Regions from separate parts of the Neorhizobium sp. P1_A6 genome, predicted to be linked through region 1. Evidence: predicted binding sites of a transcription regulator. Region 1 holds the regulator's gene; the other holds the start of a gene.
The links. The regulator PhoB, encoded in region 1, activates phosphate uptake and scavenging genes when phosphate is short. The targets are predictions, from matches to a motif close to TGTCATNNANCTGTCAT.

Region 1 (4,616 bases):
CCTGCAGCGCGCCGGCCTCTGGACCGAAGTCAAGGATCGCCTGCATGAATCCGGCACCGGCCTCTCCGGCGGTCAGCAGCAGCGTCTGTGCATCGCCCGCGCGATCGCCGTATCGCCGGAAGTCATCCTCATGGACGAACCCTGCTCGGCTCTCGATCCGATCGCGACCGCCAAGGTCGAAGAACTCATCCATGAACTGCGTGCCAACTACACGATCGTCATCGTGACGCACTCGATGCAGCAGGCTGCCCGCGTCTCGCAGCGCACCGCCATGTTCCATCTCGGCCAGCTCGTCGAGGAGAACGACACCGACAAGATGTTCACCAATCCCGACGACCAGCGCACCCAGGATTACATCATGGGCCGTTTCGGCTGATCCAGCCGACTGTGCCGCCTGAAAATCAATTTTGAGGACTAGAAGATGGCATCGACCCATATCCTGTCGGCTTATGACGACGAACTGAAATACCTGAGCCGCCGTATCTCCGAAATGGGCGGCCTCGCCGAGCAGATGTGCTCGGACGCCGTGCGCGCGCTGGTCAATTCCGACGCCGCACTCGCGCAGAAGGTCATCTCCGACGACGTGATCCTCGATCACGCCGAGCGCGAGATCGGCGACAAGGCGATTATCACGATCGCCCGCCGCCAGCCGGTTGCGGCCGACCTTCGCGAGATCGTCGGTTCGCTGCGCATCGCCTCCGATCTGGAGCGCGTCGGCGACCTTGGCAAGAACACCGCCAAGCGCGTCATCGCGGTTCAGGGCACCGGCGTGCCACGCAAGCTCGCCCGCGGCCTGGAGCATCTCTCCGATCTCGCCCTCGTGCAGCTCAAGGACGTCCTCGACGTCTATTCGACGCGTTCGGCGGAAAAGGCCGAGGCGATCCGCAGCCGCGACGAGGAAATCGACGCGATGTACACCTCGCTGTTCCGCGAGCTCCTCACCTACATGATGGAGGATCCGCGCAATATCACCACCTGCACGCATCTGCTGTTCTGCGCCAAGAACATCGAGCGTATCGGCGACCACGCCACCAACATAGCCGAGACCATCTACTACATGACGACGGGCGCCCAGCCGGAAGGCGATCGTCCGAAGGACGACTCGTCGAATACGCTCGGCGCGATCACCGAATAGAACTGACGGAGCAGGCCAAAAATGCTGCCGAAAATCGCTGTCGTAGAAGACGAAGAAGCGCTGAGCGTGCTTCTTCGCTACAATCTGGAAGCCGAGGGTTATGAGGTCGATACCGTTTTGCGGGGCGACGAAGCCGAAATTCGGCTTCAGGAGCGGGTACCCGACCTTCTGATCCTGGACTGGATGCTGCCCGGCGTTTCAGGCATCGAACTCTGCCGCCGGCTGCGCATGCGCCCGGAAACCGAGCGCCTGCCGATCATCATGCTGACGGCCCGCGGCGAGGAGAGCGAACGTGTTCGCGGCCTCGCCACCGGCGCCGACGACTATGTGGTGAAGCCTTTCTCGACGCCGGAGCTGATGGCCCGCGTCAAGGCGATGCTTCGCCGCGCCCGTCCCGAAGTGCTCTCCAGCGTGCTCCGTTGCGGCGATATCGAACTCGACCGGGAAACTCATCGCGTTCACCGCAAGAGCCGCGAAGTGCGCCTTGGCCCGACCGAGTTCCGCCTGCTGGAATTCCTGATGGCGTCGCCTGGCCGCGTTTTCTCGCGGTCGCAGCTTCTGGACGGCGTTTGGGGTCACGACATCTATGTCGACGAGCGCACCGTCGACGTGCATGTCGGCCGTCTCAGGAAGGCGCTCAACTTCTCCAATATGCAGGATGTCATCCGCACCGTCCGCGGCGCGGGTTATTCAATGGAATCCTGAGAGGCGGCTTTAAGCCGCCTCGGTCTGCCGCTGCCATTCCGGCAGCGGAAAGATCCGGTCGTAGGCCCAGTTGAACACGAAGGCATAGACCACGTAGAAGACCGCGAACGACACGTCCATCGTCAGCGCATGGACGAGGCTGATGCCGAGATACCAGGCGATCAGCGGCAGAAGCGCGATCAGCAGTCCAAGTTCGAACAGCACCGCATGCGCCACGCGTATGGTGGTGTTTTTCTGCGTGCCGCCGGTAAAGCGCTGCATCAGGTGGTCGAAGCCGAGATTGTAGAGATAGTTCCAGCCGGTGGCGATCGTCGCGCTGCCGATGCCGACCACGCCGATATCGGCGGCCGGCATGCCGAAGGCGAAGGAGCCGAGTGGTGTGATGAGAGCGAGCCCGATCAGTTCGAAGCTGATGGCATGGCGGATACGGTCGCGTGTCGAGCGCATGATGACCTCGTGGGGTGCTTTCCGGGCCGTCCCGGAGTTTCTGCCCGAATGGGGGGAGGTCGTCCTCGCTGACCTTCAGATAGGCGCAATGCCGATCGGGAGCAAGGCTTGGCCGGCATATCTGCCATGCACAACAAAAAAAGCGGGCCTTGAGCCCGCCTTCGATTTCGCCCTCGTGTCGCGCCGCCGCTCAGACCCGAGCGGCAACCTTGCGGCGCTCGTTGACCGGCTGGTAGGCGAGCTTTGCGTGGTAACCGCAATAGGGCGATGCATCCGGGGATTCACAGCCGCAGAAGTGGAAGTCTTCCTTGAGCGGGTCGCCGACCGGCCATTTGCAGGTGCGCTCGGTGAGTTCCGTCAATGCAAGGCGGCGGGAGATAGGCACCACCACGTTGGAGGCGGGACGATATTCCATCTCCTGGTAGGGTTCGATCTCGATCTCTTCCTTGACCATCGTCGCGCCGACGGCGCGGGTAACGGTCCGGGTCGTGACCCGCGACGCATAGTTCGGAGCCCGTGGCGCCGATGTCGTGCGCTTGGCAGCCGATGCGCGGCCGGTCGCAACCGTACCGCCGGCTTTCGCCCGGCCCGGCAGGCTGAGACGATGCACCTTGCCGATCACGGCATTTCGGCTTACGCCACCAAGTTGTGCTGCGATCTGGCTGGCACTCAGGCCCTCCGACCACAATCTTTTGAGCTTCTCGACACGCTCGTCTGTCCAGTTCATGCCCGTTCTCCGCCTTTGAACGTTGCTGGCATGCAGAATCCTTCCACCTTTGCTGCGAAAATCATTTCGCAGCACCCACTATATCTATGCTTGAGGTGACTAGTTCCGCCGCATGCAGTCTAGTAATTGATCATTAACCTAGTGTGAGGCTGACTCCGTGGCAAGAGTCGGAGGAATCTGCGGGATTCGATTTCGTGGTTTTCCCCAACTTGCTGTGATGGAGAGTCATTTTTGTCACAGAAGCCAGCACCTGTCGGTTTCCGGTCGAAACACGCGTAAAACGCCGAGCTTTGTTGACATTGACGGCCTAAACCCCGATAGTGTCCCCGCCGCCCAGTGGGCGGCATTTTTGGTTTTTCTGGCCGGTTTTGTCGGCCTTTTTTGACTGCCTAGAGGAGTGATGTCGCCATGGCTGAAGCCGCGCTTTTCGACACGTTTGCCCGGGCTCCGCTGCGTTTTGAACGCGGCGAGGGCGTATGGCTTGTGACGGAAAGTGGAGAGCGATATCTCGACTTCGGCGCGGGCATCGCCGTCAACTCGCTCGGTTACGGCCATCCGCACCTCGTCGGCGCGCTGAAGGCACAGGCCGACAAGGTCTGGCACACATCAAACCTCTTCGAGCAGCCCGGCCAGGAGACGCTGTCGCGCCGCCTCGCCGACAACTCTTTCGCGGATAAGGTGTTCTTCACCAATTCCGGTGCGGAGGCGCTCGAATGCGCCATCAAGACCGCGCGCCGCTACCAGTTCGTGAAGGGCCATCCGGAACGCTTCCACATCGTCACCTTCGAAGGTGCCTTCCACGGCCGGACGCTGGCGACCATCGCTGCCGGCGGCCAGGCGAAATATCTCGAAGGTTTCGGCCCCAAGGTCGAAGGCTTCGATCAGGTACCGTTCGGCGATATGGACGCTCTGAAGGCTGCGATCACCGATGCGACCGCCGCGATCCTCATCGAGCCGATCCAGGGAGAGGGCGGCATCCGGCCGGTTCCAAAGGAATTCCTGGCTGCGCTGCGGCAGATCTGCGACGACAACGGCCTGCTGTTGATCTTCGACGAGGTCCAGACCGGCGTCGGCCGCACCGGCAAACTGTTCGCCTATGAATGGACGGGCGTTTTGCCCGACATCATGGCGCTCGCCAAGGGCATCGGCGGCGGGTTCCCGCTCGGGGCCTGCCTTGCCACGGCGGAAGCCGCCTCCGGTATGACAGCCGGCACCCACGGCACCACCTACGGCGGCAACCCGCTGGCCATGGCGGTCGGCAATGCCGTGCTCGACGTAATCCTGGGTGATGGCTTCCTGGAAAATGTCCGCGACGTCACGTTGGTCTTGCGGCAGGGGCTCGCCAGCCTCAAGGATCGCTTCCCCAACGTCATCGAGGATATCCGCGGCGAAGGTCTGCTGCTCGGCGTGAAGGCAAAGGTGCCGGCGGGCGACTTGGTTGCCGCCATGCGCGGCGAACATATGCTGGCCGTTCCGGCCGGTGACAACGTGGTGCGTCTCCTGCCACCGCTCACAGTCACGGCGGAGGAAGCCCGCGAGGGTCTCTCCCGCATCGAGAAAGCGGCGGAAAAGCTCTCCGCCTCGGAAATGAAGAAATCGGCC
Region 2 (4,616 bases), on a different contig from region 1:
CGGCCGCATGTTCGTCTGCTCCGACACCGACAATTGCGAGGACCGCCGCGAACACGGCCATGCCGGCGCTCTGCTGGCGCCTGCCAAGGAGGCAGCGGAATGACACTGGTTGTGGCTTACCCCCCTCTGTCCTGCCGGACATCTCCCCCTCAAGGGGGGAGATTGGATAGACACACCCGCTCGATCCCTCTTGAAGACACCGCTTATCGAACTGCCCGATCCCATTTGGGGCTGAGGCTTACCCGCTTGCCGATCTCCCCCCTTGAGGGGGAGATGTCCGGCAGGACAGAGGGGGGTGAACCCCACGCGCCGACATTCAAGGACAAAACGCCATGACCGACACCCCTCTTCTCAAAGTCAGCGGCGTCTCGAAATTCTATGGCAGCCGGATCGGCTGCAAGGATGTTTCCTTCGATCTGTGGCCGGGCGAAGTGCTTGCCATCGTCGGTGAATCCGGCTCCGGCAAGACGACGCTGCTCAACTGCCTGTCGACCCGGCTGATGCCGACGGCCGGCAGTGTCGAATACCGGATGCGCGACGGCAATTTCCGCGACCTCTACCATATGAGCGAGGCCGAGCGACGCTTCCTGATGCGCACCGACTGGGGCTTCGTGCACCAGAACCCGGCCGACGGCCTGCGGATGACGGTTTCGGCCGGCGCCAATGTCGGCGAACGGCTGATGGCCGTCGGCGACCGGCATTACGGCAAGATCCGCGAGACGGCGAGCGACTGGCTGACCCGCGTCGAAATCGGCACCGACCGCATCGACGACCAGCCGCGCGCCTTTTCCGGCGGGATGCGCCAGCGCCTGCAGATCGCCCGCAACCTCGTCACCGGCCCGCGGCTGGTCTTCATGGACGAGCCGACCGGCGGCCTCGACGTCTCGGTCCAGGCTCGCCTGCTCGATCTCGTGCGCGGCCTCGTCAACGATCTCGGCCTGTCGGCGATCGTCGTCACCCACGATCTTGCGGTCGCCCGCCTCCTGTCCCACCGGATGATGGTGATGAAGGACGGCCATGTGATTGAACACGGGCTGACCGACCGGGTGCTCGACGATCCGCGCGAGCCTTATACCCAGCTTCTCGTCTCTTCCATTCTTCAGGTCTGAGGAAAAACGATCATGGCAACTCCCCTCGTCGTTTCCGAGGTCTTCAAGAGCTTCACCATGCATCTGCGCGACGGCATCAAGCTGCCGGTCGTCAACGATGTGAATTTTTCGGTTGCGAGCGGCGAATGTGTCGTGCTTGGCGGCCCGTCGGGCATCGGCAAGAGCTCGATCCTGAAGATGCTCTATGGCAACTACGCCGTCGATGCCGGGCAGATCCTCGTCGATCACAAGGAGCGGCTCGTCGATATCGCCCGCGCCGATCCGCGCACCGTGCTCGACGTGCGCCGCCATACGCTCGGGTATGTCAGCCAATTCCTGCGCACCGTGCCGCGGGTCTCCGCGCTCGACGTGGTCGCCGAACCGCTGGTCGCCCGCGGTATTGCAGCCCCGGAAGCGCGCGGCAAGGCGGCTGAGCTGCTGGCCAAGCTCAACCTGCCGCAGGAGCTCTGGACCCTGCCGCCCGCCACGTTTTCAGGCGGCGAACAGCAGCGGGTCAACATTGCCCGCGGTTTCATCACCAGCCACCGCATCCTGCTCCTCGACGAGCCGACCGCTTCGCTCGACGCTGTCAACCGGCGCGTCGTCATGGACATGATCGCGGACAAGAAACGCGAGGGCGTCGCCCTTCTCGGCATCTTCCACGACGAGGAAGTGCGCGAGGCGGTGGCAGACCGCGTTCTCGACGTCTCCCAATTTTCTCCGCGAAAGGCAGTCGCCGCATGAGCGTCAAGGTGGGGCTCGAGCCCGCAATCCACGAAACGGCAAATGTCAGCAATTCCACGCTCGGCCCGTATACGGAAGTTTCCGAGCGCTGCCGCATCAGCGAGGCCGAGATCGGCGCCTATTCCTATATCATGCAGGACGGCTCGATCTGGTGTGCGACGATCGGCAAGTTCGTCAACATGGCGGCCTCGGTGCGCATCAACGCCACCAACCACCCGACCTGGCGGGCGACGCTGCACCACTTCACCTATCGCGCCGCCAGCTACTGGGACGACGCGGAAGACGAAAAGAGCTTCTTCGAATGGCGGCGCGACCATCGCGTCACCATCGGCCATGACGTGTGGATCGGCCACGGCGCCACCGTGCTACCGGGCGTCACTGTCGGCAACGGCGCTGTGATCGGAGCCGGGGCGGTCGTCTCGAAGGACGTCGCGCCCTATACGATCGTCGGCGGCGTGCCGGCGAAACTCATCCGCGAGCGTTTCACAAAAGCGGTCGGCGAGGCGATGGACCGGCTTGCCTGGTGGGACTGGGATCACCTGAAACTGAGAGCTGCGCTCGATGATTTCCGGGCACTTTCGGCAGAGGAATTCGTGTCCCGTCATGCCACGTAACGGAAGCGTGACGGGCACTTTCGGAATATAATAAAACCGACATAAAACCGACATTCAGACTTCATCAACCATCGCTATCGAGCTCTCAGAAAAAGGCTGAATTGGCGAGAGAGCATGAAGTTCGAGTTGAGGGACATCACCCGCCGTTTCGGCGATCGTATCGCGGTGAATGCCGTGAACGTCGAGATTCCCCAAGGCCAAATGGTCGGCATCATCGGCCGCTCCGGCGCCGGCAAATCGACCCTGCTGCGGATGATCAACCGTCTGCAGGAGCCGAGTTCCGGCTCCATCTACTTCAACGGCGCCGAGGTCTCCTCCCTCAAGGGCCGGGCACTGCGCAACTGGCAGCGCGACTGCGCGATGATCTTCCAGCAGTTCAACCTGGTGCCGCGCCTCGACGTGATGACCAATGTGCTGCTCGGCCGTCTCAATCACCGTTCGACGACCATGAGCCTCTTGAAAATCTTCAGCCGTGACGAGCGCGTCATGGCGATGGCGGCGCTCGAGCGGCTCGGCATCGAACAGACGGCGTTGCAGGCCGCCGGAACATTGTCCGGCGGACAGCAACAGCGGGTGGCGATTGCCCGTGCGCTGGTGCAGGCGCCAAAAATGATGCTCGCCGACGAGCCGATCGCCTCGCTCGATCCGCTCAATGCCAAGATCGTCATGGACGCGTTGCGCGACATCAACGAGCGCGAAGGCATCACTGTCATCACCAATCTGCACACGCTCGACACAGCCCGCAGCTATTGCGAACGGATCATCGGCATGGCGGGCGGCCGCGTCGTCTTCGACGGACCGCCGCAGGAGCTCAATGCCAATGCGGTGCGCGAGATCTACGGCTCCGACAGGGATGGCGCCGGGATCGACGAGACGATGACGTCGACCAGCCTCGCCTCCACCCGTCGCGGCGAGGCTCCGGTCGCGATCGACACATCCGGCATGATGGCCGAAGCCGCCGCCATGCGCTGACCTGTTTCCGGCTGCCGACCCGCGGCCGGAAGACTGACGCCCTTTCCGGGTTGACCACCCCAATCACCAAAGGAGACTTCCATGTCTGCATTCCGCAAGATCCTGATGGCGACGATCGCCATCGCTGCCGTCGCCGGCCAGGCCCACGCCCAGAGCGCACCCGTTCTGCGCATCGGCCTCGATGGCGGCGAAAACGAAGCCGACCAGGTTCGCCGCACCGAATGCGTCAAGCCGGGCCTGATCGCCGCGACCGGCGCTTCGGACGTCAAGCTTTTCCCGTCGCCGAACTATAACGGCGTCATCCAGGGTCTGCTCGGCGGCACGATCGACCTCGCCGTCATGGGTGCATCCTCCTACGCTTCGATCTACATCAAGGACCCGAACGCCGTTACCCCGGTCCTGACAACCAAACAGGCCGACGGTTCGACCGGCTACTACTCGATCATGGTTGCCCGCAAAGATTCGGGCATCAAGACGCTCGCCGATGCCAAGGGCAAGAAGATCGGCTTTGCCGATCCGGACTCGACCTCCGGTTACCTCGTACCTAACGTCTCCCTGCCGAAGGACATCGGCATGCCGGTCAAGCAGTACTTCTCCGAAACCGGTTTCGGCGGCGGCCACGAGAACCTCGTTCTCGGCATTCTCGACAAGAAGTTTGACGTCGGCACCACCTTCGGTTCGGCTGTCGGCGACTGGGCGCAGGGCTACTCGTCCGGCAACCTGCACATCATGGTCACCAAGGGCCTGCTCGACATGGACGACATCGTCCAGGTCTGGAAGTCGCCGCTCATCCCGAACGGCCCGCTGATGGTTTCCAACAAGCTTTCGGACGACATGAAGAAGAAGGTGACCGCCTACTTCGCCGAGCTGCCGAAGAAGGACAAGGCCTGCTTCGAGAGCTTCACGGGCGGCGGTTACGTCGATTGGTCGCCGGTCGACCAGAAGTTCTACCAGACCATCATCGACGCTCGTAAGGCCGTCATCGGCGGCTGATCCAACGTCTGATCAATATCTTGGCGGCGGCATCATGACGATGCCGCCGCTCGTTCAACAAGGATGCCCAGAATGGCGCACGTGGCCGAACCCGCTCAACTCAGCGGGCTGCAGGAAAGCTCCCGCACCATCCTCGACCATTACCAGCAACAGGTGCGGACCCGGCGGATCTATACCGTCGTCTCCATTGTGGTTTTCCTGATCG

Region 2: a site for PhoB is predicted at 2,484-2,500, ahead of phnC (phosphonate ABC transporter ATP-binding protein). Genes of this name have one in related genera too.

Annotation. Positions count from the first base shown of each region.
Region 1 covers NZ_JBFTZM010000009.1:194,015-198,630, forward strand. Annotated here, with positions in the region: gene pstB (phosphate ABC transporter ATP-binding protein PstB) at 1-376, shown strand, start outside; gene phoU (phosphate signaling complex protein PhoU) at 422-1,135, shown strand; gene phoB (phosphate regulon transcriptional regulator PhoB) at 1,157-1,840, shown strand; gene AC1D3C_RS19330 (PACE efflux transporter) at 1,850-2,287, opposite strand; gene AC1D3C_RS19335 (GcrA family cell cycle regulator) at 2,478-3,014, opposite strand; gene AC1D3C_RS19340 (acetylornithine transaminase) at 3,423-4,616, shown strand, end outside.
Region 2 covers NZ_JBFTZM010000010.1:141,464-146,079, reverse strand. Annotated here, with positions in the region: gene AC1D3C_RS20400 (alpha-D-ribose 1-methylphosphonate 5-phosphate C-P-lyase PhnJ) at 1-103, shown strand, start outside; gene phnK (phosphonate C-P lyase system protein PhnK) at 333-1,109, shown strand; gene phnL (phosphonate C-P lyase system protein PhnL) at 1,122-1,832, shown strand; gene AC1D3C_RS20385 (DapH/DapD/GlmU-related protein) at 1,829-2,446, shown strand; gene phnC (phosphonate ABC transporter ATP-binding protein) at 2,561-3,418, shown strand; gene phnD (phosphonate ABC transporter substrate-binding protein) at 3,500-4,411, shown strand; gene phnE (phosphonate ABC transporter, permease protein PhnE) at 4,484-4,616, shown strand, end outside.